DNA from 4 places in the Paenibacillus sp. FSL R7-0652 genome. Region 2 is predicted to be linked to each of the others. Evidence: riboswitches for the same ligand, from Rfam matches in the RefSeq annotation. Region 2 holds a riboswitch; each other region holds the start of a gene.
The links. A riboswitch is a leader RNA that binds a small molecule or an ion and turns the genes downstream of it on or off. The one in region 2 is predicted to bind cyclic di-AMP.

Region 1 (5,491 bases), 3.0 Mb from region 2:
GGTCACGAACCTTCAGCTTAATAACTGCTGACTCTACGTTAGGCTGCGGGATAAATACGGTAGGCGGTACCACACAGACCAGTTCCGGCATACTGTAATACTGCACGGCAATACTCAGACTTCCATAATCCTTGGAACCTGGTGCCGCCGCCATGCGTTCAGCTACTTCCTTCTGGATCATGACCACGATGCTGTCTACAGGCAGCTTCTCTTCCAGCAGCTTCATCATGATTGGCGTCGTTACATAATAGGGAAGGTTCGCAACAACACTTACTTTATCAACCGAAGCGAAGTCTGATGCAAACAGCGCAGCCAGATCCAGCTTAAGAACATCTCCGTGATGAATGCGTACATTGGGATACGGCTCCATGACCTCTCCAAGGATCGGCAGCAGACGTTGGTCAATTTCCACAGCCGTAACAGGACCAGCCGCACGCGCGAGGCGCTCCGTAAGAGCTCCAATCCCCGGACCAATCTCCAGAGCGCCCTTGGACTCGTCCAAATCGGCAGCGCCCACGATTTTGTTCAATATATTTTGATCGATCAGGAAGTTCTGTCCCAGACTCTTCTTAAAGGAGAATCCATGCCTCTGAATAATTTCCTTAGTGCGTTTGGGTGTTGCAATTTCAACGGTTTGTTCCATGTCTTTCATAACCTCACAATCCTTCACGTTCGATTTGCGCTAATGCATCGGAGAACTCTTCTCTTGTAATCTGGAAAACACTCAGCCGTTTGTGAAACTGTTTGCCGTTGCAATACCCGATCCCCAGCAGGTTGCCCATCTCCATGCGTCTTGCTGCAGCTTGCGGGTGTATAATCAGTCCTGCCTCAATGAGGTCTTCCCAATCAATCAGACTTGGTGCACCTTCATAGGATGTGTGTACACGTGCCAGAGCATGACGTATGGCCTCCGGTGAAGCATTCTCAACGCCGATATCCCCTTTACGTGTCGCATCTGCCTCTGGAATGAACGCATGTTTGCAGCCTGGAATCTTATTGGCAATGATTTTACGAATACGCTCACCCGCATGGTCCGGATCTGTCAAGATGATGACACCCCGTCTCTCCTGAGCAAGTGCAATTCGCTTCAGTATACGCTGATTAATAGCAGAACCTCCGGTTTCGATCGTGTCTGCTTCAACGGCCCTTCTAATGGCTACCGTGTCGTCACGGCCCTCCACAACAATTACTTCTTTTATCATGTTCCAATTCTTCCTTTCTAACGCAAAAAGAAGAGGAATATCCTCTTCTCTGCCAAACGGCGGAGGAGACTGAATTCAGACTCCTCCGCCGCATATTCCGCATGAATCTTCATGCAACTATTTTATAGCATTCCCATTTCAAAGTAAAACGATTTTAGTTCGCTTCCGGCTTCACGGGTCCAATCACATATACCGTTTTGCCTTTCTTACGTCCGAAATTCAGGGCATGCTTCACACTGTCATAATAAACATCAATTTTGTTGCCTTTAATCGCACCACCGGTATCTTCCGCACGACGGAAGCCTAGGCCCTCGATGTATACCCACCAGCCAATTGGAATGACTTTCGGATCAACTGCGATAGTGCGGCCTTCCGTTACACGAGTACCGGAAGCTGTCTTCGTACCAATGCCTGGCTCTTCAGCAGAGTAGGCTGTCATGGATACATTTTTCAGAACTTTAGAATATTTAAAAGAATTCCCGGAGACCGTAATCACCTTGCTGCCCGAGGCAGATGTTTTCTTCGAGTTCGATACTGCTGTTTTGCTGCTTTTCGAAGTTTTGGCCGATACCAATTGAACCTCTGGCTTTTTCTCAACCGGCTTCGCTTTTGTACCTACTGCAATAACTTTGTCTACACGATTGGAAGCAATCGTTTTGCCGACCATTTTTTTGGAGACGAGTTCTCCATCTTGAAACACTTTTTCGATATGCTGCACAAGTGTGCCTTCCTGACCTTTCACTACTACACGATTATCCCCTTGGAACAAACTAGGATCTGCTGTTTTGACAACCTTGTAGGCAATCGGATGCTTCACGTCCACTGTACGCTTTGTTACACGCACTACACGAATCTTCATATCCGATTTTACAGTAGTTCCGAGCGCTGGATACACTTTATCATGCTTTGCAACTTCAATACCTGATTGCTGAATTACATCTTGTACCGATGAATCGGTTGTATACAGAGTCTTGGTGTCTCCGTCTGCCGTAATGTTAACTGGGATGGCCCGCTCAATAACGATTCGGTCTCCGTCCGTAATCGCCCCATTCATGGGCATGGATACCTTGTCGTGAGGGCTGACTGTGATTGACTGCTCCTCCAGCATTTCCTGAAGCATTCCTGTACGAGTCTCTACCACTTGAGCTTTGCCGTCAATAACCAGTGAAATCTGCTTCCCGGCCTGACCGTAAACGACTAACAAGATCATGATTGCAAGCGCAATTGAGAATATCGCGATCAGTGCCATTTGACGCAAGTTCTCATGCTTCCACCGCAACGCGAAAGACTTACTGGATGATCGTGACTCATGGGTCTCTTCTGGTTGGAATCTGCCCACTTCTCCGTCCTCCTTCATAGCCTCGCCGTCTAAAGTAATGCATGATGTCTTTGACGCGACTATACCAAATTTTCTACAGAACACAGATCAGAGGTAATGATCGGTCCTGCACCATGAACCCCTCTTCGCAGCATGATGTCATCCTCCTGAATACTTACCGTATGATGACTCTATTTCTTTTATTCAAAACAAAAAAAGCCAAAGAAAGAGTGTAAGAGACTCTTTCGTGGCTTCCGAATGATTTGAATATCGGAAATTCATGCACGAGGTTGCCTCTCTTTTTCCGCTTGCGAGGTTAGCTGTCGGGTTCGGGCGAAAGAGAGCCGCCCTATCTCAGGTCACCCGCTCATGGCGGACGCCCTTGAATTCACCCCGAGACCCAAAGAAGAAATCAAATACGGCTTCGCAGAACATTCCACTGTTTTGGGTCAGCGAACGATGCGCATCGGCTGCATTCACCGATGTTTAAGCCCTATTGGTTCCCCCGCTCTCCATTAACGGAGACTCAGCGAGATTGATTCATGAAAGTAATGTTGTCTTATCGGAAAGTGTCCCTTTGTTCATCCCCCGAACATCTGTCCAATTTTCCGCACAACAATTCACTGAAAAGATGATATCCTGTTTTGATGCATGTTGTAAAGCATGGATCAAGTACGTTTTTCTAAATATTTGGTTAAAATATTGTAATATTCTTCAATAATTCGAATCAAAGAGCAAATTACCTCTCGTTAGCTTCCTTTTTCACCTGATTTACTCCTTTTTTTACCGAATCCCAAATCGTTCCATGGCATTTTTGGTGGTTATTGCAGCAATTTCCTCCACCGAAATGCCTTTAATTTCCGCAGCGGCTTCAGCAACCAGACGTACATGCGCTGTTTCATTTCTCTTTCCACGATAAGGGTGAGGTGTAAGATAAGGGGAGTCTGTTTCTAGAAAAAATCGATCCATCGGAACCTTGGCCAGCACCTCTTTAGGCTGCTTCGCATTCTTGAATGTGATTGGCCCTCCAAAAGAAAGATGGAAGCCCAATTCCAGACACATTTTCGCCGTCTCCCAGCTGCCTGAGAAGGAGTGCATCACACCGCCAACCTCACTCGCTTTCTCTTCACGCAAAATACGTACAATATCCTCATGGGCATCCCGATTATGGATGACAATGGGCATATTTAATTCACGTGCCAATGCAATTTGTTGTCGTAATACGCGGTGCTGTATTTCCTTAGGTGAGGTGTCCCAGTGATAGTCCAGACCGATTTCACCAATGGCTACCACCTTTTCGTGTTTGCACAAAGATGCAATCCATTCTAAATCACCCTCCTGCATCGTGATTGCATCCACCGGGTGCCAGCCTACAGCTGCATAGATGAAGTCATACGTTTCAGCCAGTTTCATCGTCGTTGGAATCGTCTCCCGATTAAAGCCAATGTTGATCATACGAGTAATGCCTGCATCAACAGCCCGCTGGATCATGTCCTCTCGGTCTTCGTCGAATTGTGGTGCATCGAGATGTGTATGTGTGTCGAATAACATAGTGTTTATTTCTCCCTTCATGTCGAAAATCGAATACCGATTATATGCATTAGAATTTTGAATTTATTTTTTTGAAACACAAATTTTGATTGGGACATGCCGCGATTTCTGTATTTTCACTTTTAATACTCAAGCTACTATATATAGAAGGAAAATAAAAAGTCAAATCTACATCTTGCAGCTAAACCGGATTTAAAACTGTATATTTACTCACTTTGATTACAAAATTATGTCGATCTACATATCCTCGCCATTAAAGCAGATTAATGTATCATGTAAAATAGCTCTTTTAGAAAGTCTTTTGATATCAAAATGTTTCACCTGCCGCATCATTCATGATTACAAAAAATAGGGGCGTATATGGGACGGTAATTCATGAAGGATGGCATCAACCTTGTTCTGAGGATAGTACAGATGATGTTTGCCCAGATGAAGTCCACTGATCGAACGTACAATATCAGACACTTCTGACAACTCGTGCAGCTTGTCCTGCCTATCCAGTAAAAGAATCTGCTTATCCGTGGATTGATCTGGACGAAACACGTCGTAAGGATTATCCGTTGGGAAATCAACCTCAAGATCGTATTCCGGATTCAACCCTGCATGAGCAAAAGCTTCCCTAATTTCTTCAACCATGTCCAGATCCGTCTGTTCGAGCTCCACATACTTATACAATCTGCGATCCATAAAGCGTTCGCACAGCTCACTCAGAACAGTATCGTCCTCTTTACGCCACTGCATAAAGGCTGTTTGAATCAATGATTCATCAAGCTGCAGATATTCATCAACGGAAATTTCTCCATAAAACAGTTTGGGCAGTGGTTCTACCATAAAGCGGAACGGAAAGCTCTGCTCCACTAATGCTTTTGCCCGTTTGAAGATTTGCCGTAATATAATTTCCGAGCTTCGCGTTACGGGATGGAAGTAAATCTGCCAGTACATCTGGTACCTTGACATCAGGTAATCTTCTACAGCATGCATGCCGGACTCTTTAACCACGATTCGCCCATGAAATGGACGCAGCATCCGTAGAATACGGTCCAGATCAATTGTGCCATAATTTACGCCTGTAAAGTAGGCATCCCTGAGCAGGTAATCCATCCGGTCAGCATCAAGCGGGCTGGTCACCAGATTCACAACGATTGGTTTATCATATGTTTTCTGGATGACTGAAGCCACCTTCTCGTCAAAATCAGGAGCGTACCGTCTTAGAATCGCCCCTACTTCGGTATCCCCCTTGATAATGCGGCACGTCCAGTCTTCATGATTCATATCAAAAGCTTCTTCAATGGAATGAGAGAACGGTCCATGTCCAAGATCATGAAGCAGGGCAGCACACAAGGCCACCAGTTTTTCTTCCTTTGGCCAGTCTGAATAATGACTTCGTTCAAACTGTGAGATGATTTTGCGAGTAATTTCG
Region 2 (5,491 bases):
AATCATATGTACTCATCGTCTCTCCACCTAGCCTTCTCTTTATATGATATATGGTGGAATTATGACTTTCATAACCTGATCTACACAATGAAACTTCTCACATTCGCATAAATGGTTCTCGTGAAGGGCATACCATAAAGAACGAAATTTCTGAAAAAAGGAGGCCGTCCAATGTTTAAACGCCTCGTTATGCCAGCACTCGTTATGGTTATATGTTTTGGGGTTTACCTGGTTCCTCCCGCGGCTGCTTCAGCAAATCACATACCTAATCTGCCCGAGCTTGATCCACCTGCATCCAGCGCCAATGATCGAGAAGAACAGCTGACTTTAGGTCAACTGCGTCAGAAATATGCGGATACTTTCAAGACAAATGGCCCGTCGACCAAACAGGTTGCACTGACTTTTGATGACGTACCCGACCCGAGGTTTACGCCGCAGGTACTGGATGTCTTGAAAAAATATAAGGTTCGCGCAACCTTTTTTGTGGTAGGCAGTCGGGCGGAAAAACATCCAAATCTGGTGAAACGTATGGTGAAAGAAGGACATATTGTAGGCAATCACAGCTACAACCATCCCGAATTCAGCAAGTTATCGATGACTGCTTTTCGCAGACAGATTCTACATACCGGGGATATCATTCAGCGACTGACGGGCTACACACCCAAATTGATTCGCCCACCTTATGGAGATATTAACGAGGAACAGCTGCGCTGGGCCGCCAAGCAGCACTACAGCATTATCAACTGGAATGTGGATTCGTTGGATTGGAAAGGGCTGTCCAAGGAACAAGTGAAACATAATATTCTGTCAACGGTTAAACCCGGCTCCATCGTACTGCAGCATGCAGGCGGAGGTACAGGCTCTAATCTCCAAGGTACAGTGGAGGCCCTGCCAGATGTCATTGAGGAATTGCGACATCGAGGTTATGAACTGGTCACGCTGGACGAGATGCTGCAGCTGCCTAAGGAAAAACAATAAGACACCCGGCAGCCTTAAAGCTGATTGTATAGATAAAAATACAGGGTGTTCCTATCGGTAACCATGAATCTTACTCATTCATGACAACAACCAAAGAACACCCTCTATATGTTAGCGTATCATTTTTCTCTGAATCCCATCAAAGAATCTAGGGAGTTAAGTCAATTTTACTTTTTATTTTAAAATGTAAAGCTCAATATCCTGAAAACCAAATGAACTTACGAACTGTTTACTTCCCGGAATAAAAATGTCGATGCGGTTGCCTTTGATGGAACTCCCTGCATCCAGAGCAGTAGCAACGAAAGCCTGTTTAGGCAGTCCCGGGTGCGTATGCCCCGTCACGAGAACTTTGGTTCCAAAAGGAATCACCTTCGGATCTACTGCAATCGTGCCCAGTTCCAGCGGGTTGCCAAAATAATCAACTGCTCCCCAGCCCCCGTTCTCGGAAGCATCTGAGGAATATGCTGTAGCTTTCACGTTTAAGGTCTTACTATAGTCAAATGTTTTACCCCAGGCTTGGACAACTTTAGTATCCGCGCTTACATCCAGACTCGCTGCTGTAACCGGTTTTTCCTCTGACTTCATCTGAACCGGGGCTGCTTGCGCTTTATTTTCCTGACCTGGAATTGTAATTTTCAGACCACCATAGATGTTATACGGTGAAATGTCTTTATTGGCTTTAATTAATGTGTCCATGGCAATACCATACTGTTTGGATAGGGTGAAGAACGTATCCCCCTCTTTAGCTGTATGAATCGATTCCGCGTGAACCGGAACGGTTTGAATCAACAGTACGGATGTCAGTAATGCAATGGCTGTCTTGGCTATACGTTTTTTGTGAAACATGGTCTTCCTCCTCATTATGCCTGCGAAGTTAGTTGTCGGATTCGGATGGAGGAATCCACCCTATAGGCTGTAAATCACATGCTGAAGCATTATGTACCCTAATTCACCCCTAGCGGCGCGCCGTTCTTATGAACTGACACGTCTGCACTGTTACATCCCCCACACTTCCACTTCGGAAGTTTCGGCAGCATTCAATATATCACAATTTTGTAACCCTAAGCTGTAGTAAATGTTACCAATTAGCGACCGATCTTCTTTGGTCCTCCGGGATTTGTAAGATAACTCCAGAATTTCACATCCTTTAATCAGTCCGTTTATCTCTTACATGGGTAACAGAAACGTTACTTATTTTGTTTTGAAGCCCTGATTTCATTCCTTCTTATGTGAAATGCAAAAAAGCAGCGTTAGCGGACCTCTGCCGTTAACGCTGCTTTTGCTATAAATCCACTCCAGGAAGCGGGATGATTTAGAGTACTTTTGCGAGAAAATCACGTGTACGCGAATGTTTCGGTGCACCGAAAACTTCATCAGGCGTACCTTCTTCAACGATAACCCCGCCATCCATAAACAGGATCCGGTCACCAACCTCACGCGCAAAACCCATCTCATGGGTAACGATGACCATGGTCATGCCGCCCTCGGCAAGACGTTTCATAACTTCCAGTACTTCTCCAACCATCTCCGGGTCCAGTGCAGATGTGGGCTCATCAAACAGCATAACATGCGGCTGCATCGCCAGGGCTCTTGCAATTGCGATCCGCTGCTTCTGTCCACCAGACAGCTGATTAGGATATACATCTTTTTTATCAGCCAAACCAACCGTTTTCAGAAGATCATCGGCAATTTTGTTTGCTTCAACTGCAGATTGCTTCTTTACCTTGATTGGCGCAATCGTAATGTTTTGCTGCACCGTTTTGTGCGGAAACAGATTGAAATGCTGAAATACCATGCCCATTTTTTCTCGCGTAGCATTAATATTGTGCTTGGGATCGGTAATGGAAACACCTTCAAAATTAATTTGTCCCGATGTCGGCTGCTCCAGAAGGTTCAGACAGCGCAGGAATGTACTTTTACCCGAACCCGAAGGACCAATCACTACGACGACCTCACCTTTACCGATGGATACGTCGATGCCTTTCAGCACATCATTTTTGCCATATGATTTGTATAATTGTCTAACGTCTATCACTTGCACCCAACTTCCTTTCCAATCGACCCAGCAGCTTGGACAAAATGAATGTCATGACGAAGTAGATCGCTGCCGCAATAAGGAATGGATTCATTCCTTGGTACGTAATGTTTTTAACTACACTTGCCTGATACATAATATCCACCATACCGATGACGGAGATAATGGATGACTCTTTAATGATGGTCACGAACTCGTTACCGATTGCCGGAAGTACGGCTTTGAAAGCCTGCGGCAAAATGATATAACGCATCGCATCACCTCTGCCCATACCGAGTGAACGAGCAGCCTCCAATTGACCACGATCCACGCCTTGAATCCCTGCACGGAAAATCTCGGCCAGGTACGCACCACTGTTGATGGAGAGTGTCATAATCCCCGCCTGCAGTGCGGAGAAGTTGATGCCAAAGGTCAAGGACACCCCATAGTAGATAATCATGAGCTGAACCAGCATTGGCGTGCCTCGAATGACTTCTACGTAAGCTGTACCAATCCAGCGCAGAACGGCCAGATTATGAAGACGGAACAGGCAGATAATCAAACCGATGATTACCCCGAACAGGACACCGAGAGCCGATAACAGCAGCGTATATCCCACACCTGTTGCATAGAAGCTTTTATACTGCCAGAATACTTCAAAAATATTTTGTGATTTGTTCACTTTATCCGCCATCAGGAGACTCGCATCCGTTACCATCTGGTTGATTTTATCTTCGCTTTTCAGACGCTCCAGCGTTTGATTCACTGCGGTCAGCAGCTCTGTATTGCCTTTGCGAATCCCGATTGCCGCTTCAACCTGCTCTTCATCCGGAACTGCGGCTGCCAAACCGATAATATCATCCAGATAACCAGCAGCCACCGTATCCTCGACAATCGCCGCATCGACACGTTTCGTTTGAAGCTGCAGCACGATATCGGAGATTTTATCCAGAGAAGTGAGCTTCGCGCCTGGAATTTTCTGTCCAATCGATTCCTGAATGGAGCCTTTTTGTACACCGATTTTGGTATTCTCCAAAGACTTCATGTCCGGAAATTTGTCTTTGTCCACATTGCGGATCATAATGACTTGTTTGGATTTGTAGTACGGCTCAGAAAAATCAATACTTTTCTTCCGCTCATCTGTCGGTGTCATGCCTGAGATGACCAAATCTACGCGACCGCTCTGCAGCGCAGGCAGCAAACCGTCAAATCCCATATCTTCAATAACGAGTTCGGCGCCGAGATCTGCCGCAATTTCTTTCGCGATCGCAATATCAAATCCGACGATCTCATCCTTACCGTCAATGACTTTGTGGAATTCGTATGGTGCAAAATCGGCACTCGTTCCAAGCACCAGTTTTTTACCTTTTGAGCTGCTGTCTGCCGTTCCGCTCGCCAGCGCTGCAGGTGCAGCCGCCGTTAGAAAAAGAAGGAATGTTAACAGCATTACGGTGTAACGACTTATTAATTTCAACCCTGTTCTCCCCTTACAATGCTATAATTACTTTTACATATTGATTCGTCAGTCATGTTGATGACTGAGTCATTATAAAGTACAATGCATGATTATGCAATGTATTTTCAAGATTGAATTCTGACTTGTTTCTGAAAAAATACTGCAAAGATGTTATAATCAATAAATTATTTTCATTTTTGCCTAAGGAGTTTACCTATGACACCCAACAAAACACAAATATTTAACGTTATTGATCAATATGCTTCCCGTTTCAAAGATATTTCATCATATATTGGCGCTCATCCTGAACTTGGAAATGAGGAATATTTAGCATCAGCCCGTCTAAAGGAAGAATTGTCTTATCATGGATTCGAAGTAGAAGCTCCGGTTCTTGGGCTGGACACCGCTTTTATCGGTACCTATGCTTCAAGCAAGCCTGGTCCTACCATTGCTCTGTTATGTGAGTATGACGCCCTGCCAGAGATTGGCCATGCTTGTGGCCACCACTTGATCTGCATGATGAGTCTGGGTGCGGCCGTGGGACTAAAAGCAGTTGTTGAAGAAGTAGGCGGAACAATTAAAGTGTTTGGTACCCCTGCAGAAGAGACACGCGGGGCTAAAGTTCCAATGGCGGAAGCTGGATTATTCGATGACTGTGATGCCGCACTTATGGCACATCCATTCTATGCTTATGAAAAATCAGGCAGCTCCCTGGCGATTGATGCTGTACAATTCGAGTTTCATGGCAAATCGTCCCACGCAGCAGCCAGTCCGCATGAAGGTATTAACGCACTGGATGCTGTTATTCAAACGTTTAACGGCATTAATGCGTTCAGACAGCAGGTCAAGAGCACCGTTCGTATTCATGGCATTATCAACAGCGGCGGTCAAGCCGCCAACATCATCCCGGATTATGCTTCTGCACAGTTTTATGTGCGCGCAGCCAGCCGCAAGGAACTGAACGTACTGACTGAGCATGTCATTCAGATTGCACAAGGCGCAGCACTCCAGACGGGATGCAAATTGGTAACATCCAACTATGA
Region 3 (5,491 bases), 3.1 Mb from region 2:
GTTTTCTTCGAAATGGATGAGGAAGAGTGGAGCAGATTGGGAGAACCGGAACAGCTTGAGGTAGACGAGGCGCTTGCAGAAGACTTGTTCTATGCGCTTGGGGAGGAATCCGTAATTCCGGTTGGCAGTGGGGTTGTTATCCATGATAAGGAACAGCACCGAATTCATATTTTAATTGGAGAAGAAGAGTTGACGTTTGTACCCTTAATTTAAAAAATATGAATCGTTGACAATACCTTATGCTTCAATGCTTTGGCTGTCTATTCTATGGATTTTGGCGCTTTGACGTGGTAAGATGATACTCATGAAAAAAGGCTTCCGCAGGGCGGTGGCCTGCCTTTAAGGCTGTGTGGGCAGCATGCAAAGGTGTCGATGGTCATGTGGATGAAGATCCGCGATGTCTCATCATATGGGGAGGAAGATAACGCATGGTTTTTACGCAAGAGGAAGTCGAAGCTCATCTGGGAAGGCTTGAGGGCTGGGAACTGGAAGAGGGACGGTGGATTGTCCGCAAATTTGTGTTTTCTAACTATATGAAAGGGATTGCCTTTGTAGACGAAGTCGCAGCGATTTCGGAGGCATTCAATCATCACCCTTTTATTACTATTGATTATACAACGGTTACGCTGCGTCTTACATCTTGGGATGAGGGCGGCATTACGTCAGTAGACATTAAAGAAGCAGAGCAGTACAACGAAGCCTTTGAAAAAATGAGAACAGAATAATCTCAGGATATACTGGTAACGAACAGCAAAAGAGGCTCTTGCCTCCCGGCCGGGAGAACGAGAGCCTCTTTGATGTCTTCGTGTCTTAACGGCAATGCTTACTTTTTCTCTGCCAACCACATAGCGATGTGAGCAATTTCCTCATCCTGCAGTCTGCCTTTGAAAGAAGGCATGCCGCCTTTACCTTTGACAATGGTAGAGTAGATTTTCTCCACATCATCCTTGCTGCCGATGTTGGCAAGTGCAGGACCTACCCCACCTTGAAGCTGATCACCGTGACAAGAGATGCAGTTCGCTTTCACCAGCGTCTCAGCCTGTCCGGCATCCATAGCTACTTCAGGCATGGACGGTTTGGCTTCTTGAGCCGCTTCCTCTTTACCTGGAAGCGTAAACATTAAAACAATAGCTAAAGCACATGCTGCAAAAAATACCCCGCTCATGATCCATTTGTGCATCCCTTGTGTCCCCTCCAGAATGAAAGATCATCTAACCCAAACTATCCCTATCATTATAACGGAAGCTGTCGTTACATCATAGCATTTTGTGGTAATTTTTTGAACTAATCACAAAAGAGAGACAAAATGAGACCATTTTATCTGCAATTTACTCTCTCGGACCCTCGTAGACCATGCAGTGGAAGGGCATCAGGCCGGTCGGGGTTTGACGTTCATATGTATCCTGGATGACAAATCCGCATTTCAGATATACCTGAATGGCGCGATTGTTCCAGGTAAGTACTTCAAGATCGATCTCGTTAGAAGGATTACGGCGAATGGCTTCTTGAACGATAGCTGTAACAAAGGCTTTTCCCTGTCCTTGACCGCACTTCTCCGGACGCATTCCGAGGCCAATCCGTGTCACACCCTGAAGCGGAAAATATTGAGCAAACCCATAGACCTGATCCTGTTGATCCAGGATAATCGCATACTGCTCATGACGCAGCCGTGCATCTCCAAATTCGACTTCCAGTGCTTTCATCTGATCCCAAGGCAGCCAGCTGTAAATATTGTATGGCGGATCATACTGCCAGCTGCATATAAGTGCTGCGTGTTCTTCCTGCATCGGTACAACACGAAACGTCAAAGGGGCTTCATTCTTCATATAACAGTGTGTGCTCCTCTCTTCCGTTACCCGTTCTTTGTTCACTCTACAAAAGAGCTGTTCATTTGGCAAGTTTTCAATTTTCAGAAAAAAAATGAAACAAAAGTCCGGCTCATTCCGTTTATATTATAACGGGATGGGTAAAAACATCATAAGGGCACGGACAAACGAAGTAAAATGAACCCTGATGGTTCGCATACATGTAATGATGGATGTGAGCAGCAGCTGCAGGGGGATAGAAGTACAAAAAAACCGCCGGATACATTCCTGCGGAGAATGTACCGGGCGGTTCTATTTATGCTTCTACTTCGTTACAGTATAGTTAATGGTTCCAGCATCATGTTGATTACAGCTTGTCCCTACTCAAGGGCCAGTGACTCATATGTGTCCGTGCTCATAATCCGTTTAGCGCCAATGTAGCGGTTAGCCCAATAGTTCTCGCTAAGAGAGCTGATGGTTACACCTTTGGAAGAAGAAGAGTGCGCAAACTTGCCATCTCCTACGAAAATACCTACATGAGATACGCCTTTACCTGTTGTGTTGAAGAATACCAGATCGCCAGGTCTCATCTCCATGCGGGATACGGAATCACCCATGTCATATTGAGAGCTGGATTGGCGAGCCAAATCAATACCTAGTTTGTCGAATACATACCGTGTGAAACCGGAGCAGTCAAAACCGTCAAGCGTTGTGCCTCCGCTTTTGTATGTAGTTCCCATTGCTGAATCGATGACTTTATCCATCTTAGAATCTGCAAATGCGCTGCCTGCACCAAGTGATAATGCAAATGTGAGGCTAAGTACTGCTGCGGTCAATTTCTTCTTAAACAAGTGATATACCCCTTCCAATGCCTGCGAGGTTAGCTTAAGGATTCGGTTGAAGGTCCCCTATGATCCCTCTGTATCAAGATCAATTCACCCATAACTGGTTCCCCCGCTTCCCAGGTGCAAGGAATTTGGCTCTGCTAGTTGTGCACCTGTAAAAAAACGAAAAGAAAATTTAATTTTAAAGTTTAGATTTAAAGTTGTTACAAATAAGGATTTAAAGATTACAAAGTTGTTACTAAAAACTCACTGCGATTATTGTACCAGAGGAGTGGTGCTTTGGCAACGTTTAGCAGTAAAATTAGCAAAAAAAACCTCGACCTTTGACGGGGGAAGGTCGAGGTTTGCGTATTTACACATCACAATGGATGAATTGTTTAACATGAGATGGTAACAATTTTTAAATGATCTAGTCAGTATTAGGGGACGATGTGGACTGCCATAAGCGGAAATGGGCACATACTTTCCACATGCTGAGCAGGCTTCTGGCAAGCGGATATGTCTGCTGTAGGATCAGTCCGGTAAGTCCGGTCAAGAACCATGAGGCAGATGTGAATACACCAAAGATGAGTAAGTGCACCATTCCGAGTATCAGGATGATGCCAATCACTGTGAAGATGCGGGTTAAAGCAATCCAGAGCCCTTTGAGCATTCCGTGAAGACTTCCTTCTTCTCCCGGAGCAGAGATACCGAACTGCATATAGAGCATCATATGGTGCACAATCCATCCGTAGATGATCCATCCTGCAGCATATGGGATGCCGGGCAGCAGTAGATGAATAGAATGGAAACTGTCCATGAAGATTGAATACAGTTTAGGTATGAGCCAGTAAGCGGGAAGCAGCATAAGTATTGTGCGAATGAGGTGCAGCAGCAGCATCGATTTCCACAATTTCTGGATGCCGCGGATGAACGGAATACGTTCTTCTGCGGTATTAAAATGCTGCAGGGAATAGAGCAGGCCTGCTTGAATAAGAGGGCTGATCAGCAGGCGAAGCAGCAGCATACCTCCCAGAATCCAGAGATAACGCTGGACCTCAGGGCCGGACAGACGCAGCTGACTTTCCATTTTGAACAAAAGCGTGCTCAGCTCTCCAGCATCCTCGGTCGGATAACGAAGCAGTAGAGGAACAACTGCCGACTGAACCAACCGGTAGATAAAATAGCCCCATACAAGCTGATAGAGAAATAAAATTGCAGCAATGAACATATGCTGACGGACGAGAAACCAGCCTTCGCGAATTTTTGCTTTCACCGTCTCCACCTCACCATGACAGACCTCCGAATACAGCTTCAATTAGTTTCGCAGCACTCATATTCCAGCGGGACTGGACTTGCTCGTCCAGTTTAGTTCTCAGGAAATTGTTCATATGGCGGTTCTCCAGCACGATGTCATATAAGGGATCGGTTATCGCCCAGGAGACGGGAGAGGTATACGTGAGTTTATAGGTAATGCGATCCTCCTTGCCGTCCCATTGCTTGGTTACGGTATGTCCATCCTCAAAAGCGATCCGAACAGGAACCTTCGGAAAGTCACTTCCTTTTTTGACAACTGTAATTGAGGATTCGTACAAGGTTTCCCCATCCTTTTCCACAGGAATAACCTTGATCCTCTCCACGGCAAAGTCGGCCATGCCGCCGCTGTAAACGTATTGGTCAAAATAATCGGCCCAAGAGGCCCGGGTAACTTGTTCGACTACCTTTTGAAAATCGGCCGTTGCCGGATGTTTGAAGCGATATTTCTTAACATAGGTTGAAAGGATGCGTTCCATTTGTTTGGCTCCGACCTGCTGTTCGATGCCAAGCAGTACGAGCTTCCCCCGGGTATATACGTTGGATGCATACTGCTGCTGTGAGTCAAACTTCCAGGAGGGCTGTGTTAATGGAGCGGGAGATGTGATCAGCCCGGATTGTACAGGCAGGTTCGGGATTAGCCCGTATTCCTGTTCCATCAGTTTGTCTTCTGCGTATGAGGTGAATCCCTCATCCAGCCAGGCCTCCTCAAATTCATTGCTCGCAACCATGCCGTAGAAGTATTGATGCCCGATTTCATGCACCACCGTTCGCTCCAGATCGTAACCTGGGGTTGTATCATCGGCTCCGAAGGCCGTAATTAAGGTTGGATACTCCATTCCCCCAGCGCCATTTGCCGCTTTAGGCGGGACTACAATAGATAAGGTGGCATATGGATAAGGTCCGAACCACTTGCTGTAATTGGATAATGCGGCTTTGGCGGCAAAGAGATAACGTTCCTTCAGATCCTGGTGTGCCGGGTCGAGATAAAGCTTGATGCGCACACCCGGCACGTTAGGAGCTGAGAAGGGCTCCTCTGCATATACAAAATCAGGTGAGGCTGCCCAAGCGAAGTCATGTACATCATCGGCATAAAACTGGTACACCTTCTCCCCATTTTTCAGAACAGCCTGTTGGGTTGGGAATCCGGTTGCGGCTACTTTGTATGTTTCGGGTACCCGAATACGAACACTATAGATGCCAAAGTCGGCATAGAACTCGGAATTGCCATGATACTGATGCAGGTTCCAGCCTTCTGCTGTACGCCCTCTTCTTCCTGCGGGTTCGTAGGCGCTGAGTTTAGGGAACCACTGACCTGCCATAACAAAATCATTGGTTTTGCCCATCCGGGCAAAAATTTTCGGCAGCTCCACTTCGAACGTTGTGCGGATTGTAATGCTTTCCCCGCCTTTTACGGGTTTTGGCAGCCGCACTTTAATCAGTGTTTTATCTTTGATGTTCCCGTCATCCGGCTGTACATACTGCATCCGGTGCAGCAGAGAAAGCCCGTCCTCTGTCTGCATATCAACAAACTTCATGGAGCCATAG
Region 4 (5,491 bases), 1.5 Mb from region 2:
AACAAGTACCGCTTGAGCGAGAGCAAGGTTAAATGCGGTGTAGAGCAGTGGGGATATCCATACCTGAAGGGGATTGCTGTCGGTTGTCAGGGTGAGAAAACGCAGTGCACCAGGGTGATGGACCGTACTAAAAATCATAAGCAGGGACAGCAGGAGCATCATGGGCACGACAATACTGTTCATTTGCAGAATAGCCTGCATGCCCCGTCCCAGAAGCAGATAAGTGCCAACCAGTGTAATGATTAACCCTGTTTGATAATGCAAACCAAGATGCTCCATAAAAACAGAGCCTGCTCCGGCAAGCATGACACTATTGACCCCGATCAGAACGATAAGCGTTATCCACGTAACCCATTTACCAGCTTTGTGGCCAAACAGATGTTTGTTCAGGTCTTCATATGACCGGGAACCCGTATCATGCGCAATAAGCATCATTTTAGTGCCGAGCCAGACAAAGAGCATGGTGGACAAACCGATGGTGATTGTGGCCCACTTGCCATACTGGGTAAAAAACTGCAGTATCTCCTGCCCTGTGGCGAAGCCGGCTCCGACAACGGTTCCGATGTAAGTAAATGCAATCTGCAGCACCCGGAATGCCTGTTTCATGTGTTACCCCTTTCAGGTCCCTTGATTGATTGGACATGCGGGTACCATAGTACAAGTTATGCTTGACCTATTAAAGTCATGACAGCAGCATAAGTTACAATTCTAAAATATGGATGGGATATGGACATGTGCCTGATTTCGCTTGAACTTGCAGCAGGATATATGATACTTTAAACCTCATAGGATAGGCTGGGAGGTCAAATCATGGACGTATTAAAACAACGAATTTTACAAGAAGGTGTCGTCATATCGGATCAGGTTTTGAAGCTGGACGGGCTTTTGAACCATCAAATCGATCCTGCATTAACCATGGAAATGGGACGGGAGTTTGCTGCACGGTTTCGCGAAAGCGGGGTAACCCGGGTAATTACGGTTGAATCTTCGGGGATTCCGGTTGCCTTTGCCGCAGCGCATGAATTGGGGGTTCCTTTGGTATTTGCTCGCCGCAAAAAAACGCTTCTGGCCGATCCTGACGCCTACTGCGAACGTGTACCATCCTTTACGAAAGGAATCGTAACGGACATCATGGTATCTCGCGAATACATTCATGAGAATGACCGTATTTTGTTCATTGATGATATTATTGCCAATGGAGACGCTGCCCGCGGTGTCATCAAGATTATCGAGCGTTCTGGCGCGGAACTGGTTGGATTCGGTGTTGTGGTTGAGAAGTGCTTCCAGGCTGGTGCACGTACGATTCGGGAGCAGGGCATTCCGGTGGAAGCACTTGTACGCATTCGTTCGCTGAACAATGGCACGGTGCAGTTCGACGATAATGAAATGTGACTTTTTGAAGAAAATAGGACCTAATTTTTGAACTATGGCTTTGCATGGCCGTAGATTTCCTTTATAATGGGGGTATGTTAGGGAGAGGAGGCAGCACCATGGGGAACCAACCGGCAACGGAACAATTTTTTATTGATAAGCTGGCGGAATCGAAAGTTCATTTTGAACGTGCCCTGGATTGTAAACATACGGAATTCGATGACCTTTATCCCTATATGATTGAACATCCTCAATTTTTCTGGTACAAACGCTATGTTGCCTGGTCAGAATTACTGACGATTGTAGGCTTGTGTGAAGAGTTGTCCTTCTCTTGGAAAGAACAATTTACAACGCACCAAGTGGAGTACCTTGAAGAACGTGTGATGTCCGCCAAAGTGCTAGATTTTTGGTTCGAGAAGAACGACAGCAAAGAGCACGCGCAGCGGTAACTCTCAGTCGGGACATTTTCTTCGAATGACATGACAGTCCAATACAGTCACGTGAGACCTAAATGACTTTTCATTTAGGTCTCTTTTTGTAAGGTAATTTGAATATAGGAGTTCTGGACATGATTAGTGATACAGAGTTGGATGCCTTGCGTTTATCAGGGGAGAAAGTAAGAGTTGTGCGAGATGAACTGGAGTCGAATGATGTGACAGGCATCGTCGTTGCCTGGGATGATGAGCAGGTGCTGATTCGTCGTCAGAACCGCCGTGTGGTGAAGCTGGATCGCCGTTATCGTTACCAGTTGTTCAGTGAACCTCGCCAAAGTGTTCTGAGCGAATGATTAAATGTTTGGATTTACCATCGTGGAATGGCATAATTGCGGCATAGTCGAGAGAACATAGGTACAGTGGAAAAATTCGCTGTATTTACAGCCGAAAGGATGTGCTGCAAGCCATGACATTAATGAATGATAAAGTTCATGCTTATAAGGATCAGATTGGCGCTTTAAGCGATGTACTCCCAGACGTGGTGAAATCGTACCACGAGTTTACGGGGGAGTGTTTTCAGCCCGGTGTGCTCGATGCCAAAACAAAGCAGCTGATTGCACTGGGCATCGGTTTGTTTGCCAATAATGAAGTGTGCACGTTCTATCATGTAGAAGAGGCTCGTTCCAAGGGAGCGACGGATCAGGAGATTATGGAGACTGTAGCTGTCGCTGGAGCTGTAGGGGGCGGTCATGCCTTGTCACAAGGAGCAATGCGGGTGCAGAAGGCCCTGCATTAGTTCGTTCGTTTGATCCCTTCACAAGGAAAAGAAAAGGAGACTCCGGAATGAACCGGTGTCTCCTTTTTTGTATTGCAGAATAGGGTGATCTTATAATTTTCCGATCATTTTGTTGTACATAAACTGACCTGTTACCCGTCTTGCCGTCACATAACGATCATTGAAATAAGGGTTCGAGAGCTTGGTGATGCTGACACCTTTGCTGCTGGAAGCATGTGCGAATTGACCTCCGCCAATGTATACCCCTGTATGTGAAATCCCTCTGCCGGTTGTGTTAAAAAATACCAGATCGCCTGTGCGAATTCCTGCTTTGGAAACAGGTGTCCCCGCTTTGGCCTGCTGCTGTGACGTGCGCGGCAGTTCAATGCTGTATTTATTAAAAAGATATCTCATAAACCCGGAACAATCGAAACCGGCCATCGTTGTGCCGCCCCATTTGTACGGGATGCCTGTCATATTGTTAACTACGGTATTTATTGTGCTTGCCTCAGTGGTTGTTGCCCCAGATGTAAATAGTACAGCAGCTCCAAAAATGGAGATAATCAGTTTTTTCAAAATCAATGTTCTCCCTTCGATGCCTACGGAGTTAGCTAAGGGTTCGGTAGAAGGTTCCCTATATTTCCTATGTATAAGAATAATTCACCCAAAATGGTTCCCCCGTTTTCAATCCTGAAACTCGGCAAATGAATAATTAAGTTTTTGTAACTATTTGAAACTATATTGCATAAATGCGTAATTGTCAAACCTGTTTTAACGTCTTCTTTCCGGCTCAATGTTAGCGGAATTATCGAATTTAGTCGGAATTATGTTTAAAACAGACTACTAAAGATTACAAAATAGTCATTAATGTTTCATCGGTGTAAGAATGGATAATAAACAAGTTTGTCAAGAGTTAAAAGCAATATTCCGTTCCGGTGAAATGAAGTTAATAAGCGTATGCTGCCGCATACATTGACAAAGAAAGAGATGCTGCATATGATGAGTTTATTAAATACATACAAATTTTGTATTTAAATTGCTTACAATGGGATTTATAATTCCGTTGTAAGCCAGAATGCACGGAAAATTTATGAATTGGGAGTGTGATGTTTTGTGAAAGCCAAAAAGTGGATGACGTTTGTACTCGCATGTTCCATGGTTTTTTCCACAGCAGGAATGGTCGTTCTTCCTGCAGCATCCGTATCCGCAGCTGATGCATCAGGCACAACCGCAAGTTTGTCTGATATTTTGAAAAATCAGCGCCCGGACGGAGGTTGGAGAAAAGATTACGGTCAGACATCAGGTGAATGGGCCAAATCAACGATCGATAATAAAGCTACATACTCCGAGATTAGAAGACTTGCGAAGGAATTCAAGAAAAATAAAGATCCGCGTTACTCGGCTGCAGCCATTAAGGGCATAAATTTTTTGCTTAACATGCAGTATTCCAACGGCGGCTGGCCGCAAATCTATCAAAGCTCCGGCTATCATAAGCATATTACTTACAATGATGACGCGATGATTAATGTGATGTTCATGCTCGATGAAGTTGCAGGCCGGAAAGGGGACTTTTCTTTTATCGATACTTCACTTGCGAATCGCAGTAAGAATGCGGTATCTAAAGGGGTTGACGCCATTTTGAACACGCAGGTGTCATCCGGCGGGAAATTGACGGTTTGGGGTCAGCAGCATGATTCCAGTACGCTGAGACCAGCAGGCGGAAGAAGTTACGAAGTGCCTTCGCTAACGGCTGCTGAGAGTGTAAACATCGTCAAGTTTCTGAAGACAAGACCACCCAATGCCAGAATAACGGCATCCATTAAAGGCGCTGAAGCCTGGTTTAACAAAGTGAAGATTACAGGATACCGATATGAGAGAGGGAACGGAGACAGCCGGATTATTGCGGATTCCAGCGCTTCACCAATCTGGGCTCGTTTCTATGAGCTTGGTACGGACAGACCTATTTTTGTTGGTCGTGACGGGATTGTGAAATATAAGCTGAGTGAGATCGAGAAGGAAAGAAGAGGAGGTTATGCTTGGTATGGCAGCTGGCCTTCCAAGCTGTAGTAACCTGTTTTTTGGAATCTTCTTAAGCTTGTTTTATTGAATTTACATTCTGAAGGAAGAGTATAAGAAGAGTCTAACAGGTTCGAACCAGATCTTAAGATCTGGTTCGAACCTGTTAGATGTTTTAAGTGTTGACATAATGGATCTCGCATGATATATTATTTCTTGTCGCCGATAATAATTGGTGAGACTAGAATATGCGGTCGTGGCGGAATTGGCAGACGCGCACGGTTCAGGTCCGTGTGGGCTAACCCCCCGTGGAGGTTCGAGTCCTCTCGACCGCATCAGATTAAAAAAGCTCCTTCAGGACATGTCCTGAAGGAGCTTTTTTAATCTTTTTGGTCATAAGCCAGTCATTCGATGAGGGGAGCCCGTCCTGCAGCTGCGCGATGCTCGTTCACACATCGATCCGAGCTGCTGCAGAAACGGGGCTTGGCCACTTTTTGCCATGATAGAAAGATGTAGAGCATGAAGCAGACCAATATTAGGATGAAGATTATAATGCAGCAGTAACCGTGATGTTATCAATATTGGGTCCTTCTGAACCTGTGGTTACGATTCGAAGGGTATTTGTACCTGAATTCATAGGCACTTGAATGGTTTTCTCACCCCAGGTTGACCAGCTCCCTGTTGCCTCAAAGGGTTGGTTGCTGATTACTTTGGTGCCGTTAACATAAATGTCTAGGTTTCTTGTACCACTTTCCAGAGCATAACGGAACTTGACATTTTTAGTGCCGGTAATCGTGTTGTTGATTTCATTCCATTGAATTGCGGAACCTGTATACGCGTTAAAGTTCACGTAACCGGAACCGGAGAAACCTGGGTACAGGTTCTCAATCACTGC

Region 1: it holds a riboswitch for cyclic di-AMP, as region 2 does, so the genes downstream of both, MKY97_RS00140 (ubiquitin-like domain-containing protein) here and MKY97_RS16400 (3D domain-containing protein) in region 2, are expected to answer to the same signal.
Region 3: it holds a riboswitch for cyclic di-AMP, as region 2 does, so the genes downstream of both, MKY97_RS00510 (C40 family peptidase) here and MKY97_RS16400 (3D domain-containing protein) in region 2, are expected to answer to the same signal.
Region 4: it holds a riboswitch for cyclic di-AMP, as region 2 does, so the genes downstream of both, MKY97_RS10260 (C40 family peptidase) here and MKY97_RS16400 (3D domain-containing protein) in region 2, are expected to answer to the same signal.

Annotation. Positions count from the first base shown of each region.
Region 1 is NZ_CP152001.1:28,942-34,432, reverse strand. It holds gene rsmA (16S rRNA (adenine(1518)-N(6)/adenine(1519)-N(6))-dimethyltransferase RsmA) at 1-643, opposite strand, end outside; gene rnmV (ribonuclease M5) at 657-1,202, opposite strand; gene MKY97_RS00140 (ubiquitin-like domain-containing protein) at 1,357-2,541, opposite strand; cyclic di-AMP (ydaO/yuaA leader) riboswitch at 2,810-3,062, opposite strand; gene MKY97_RS00135 (TatD family hydrolase) at 3,304-4,071, opposite strand; gene MKY97_RS00130 (HD domain-containing protein) at 4,411-5,491, opposite strand, start outside.
Region 2 is NZ_CP152001.1:3,703,378-3,708,868, forward strand. It holds gene MKY97_RS16390 (hypothetical protein) at 1-16, opposite strand, end outside; gene MKY97_RS16395 (polysaccharide deacetylase family protein) at 172-978, shown strand; gene MKY97_RS16400 (3D domain-containing protein) at 1,153-1,824, opposite strand; cyclic di-AMP (ydaO/yuaA leader) riboswitch at 1,827-2,021, opposite strand; gene MKY97_RS16405 (amino acid ABC transporter ATP-binding protein) at 2,291-3,013, opposite strand; gene MKY97_RS16410 (ABC transporter substrate-binding protein/permease) at 3,000-4,466, opposite strand; gene MKY97_RS16415 (M20 family metallopeptidase) at 4,665-5,491, shown strand, end outside.
Region 3 is NZ_CP152001.1:106,407-111,897, forward strand. It holds gene MKY97_RS00490 (hypothetical protein) at 1-213, shown strand, start outside; gene MKY97_RS00495 (4a-hydroxytetrahydrobiopterin dehydratase) at 429-725, shown strand; gene MKY97_RS00500 (cytochrome c) at 824-1,180, opposite strand; gene MKY97_RS00505 (GNAT family protein) at 1,329-1,826, opposite strand; gene MKY97_RS00510 (C40 family peptidase) at 2,186-2,641, opposite strand; cyclic di-AMP (ydaO/yuaA leader) riboswitch at 2,660-2,797, opposite strand; gene MKY97_RS00515 (hypothetical protein) at 3,060-3,905, opposite strand; gene MKY97_RS00520 (M1 family metallopeptidase) at 3,916-5,491, opposite strand, start outside.
Region 4 is NZ_CP152001.1:2,222,858-2,228,348, forward strand. It holds gene MKY97_RS10235 (hypothetical protein) at 1-606, opposite strand, end outside; gene MKY97_RS10240 (xanthine phosphoribosyltransferase) at 811-1,392, shown strand; gene MKY97_RS10245 (hypothetical protein) at 1,491-1,820, shown strand; gene MKY97_RS10250 (hypothetical protein) at 1,940-2,158, shown strand; gene MKY97_RS10255 (carboxymuconolactone decarboxylase family protein) at 2,272-2,601, shown strand; gene MKY97_RS10260 (C40 family peptidase) at 2,692-3,156, opposite strand; cyclic di-AMP (ydaO/yuaA leader) riboswitch at 3,162-3,293, opposite strand; gene pelA (pectate lyase) at 3,694-4,647, shown strand; tRNA gene MKY97_RS10270 (tRNA-Leu) at 4,847-4,931, shown strand; gene MKY97_RS10275 (carbohydrate-binding protein) at 5,144-5,491, opposite strand, start outside.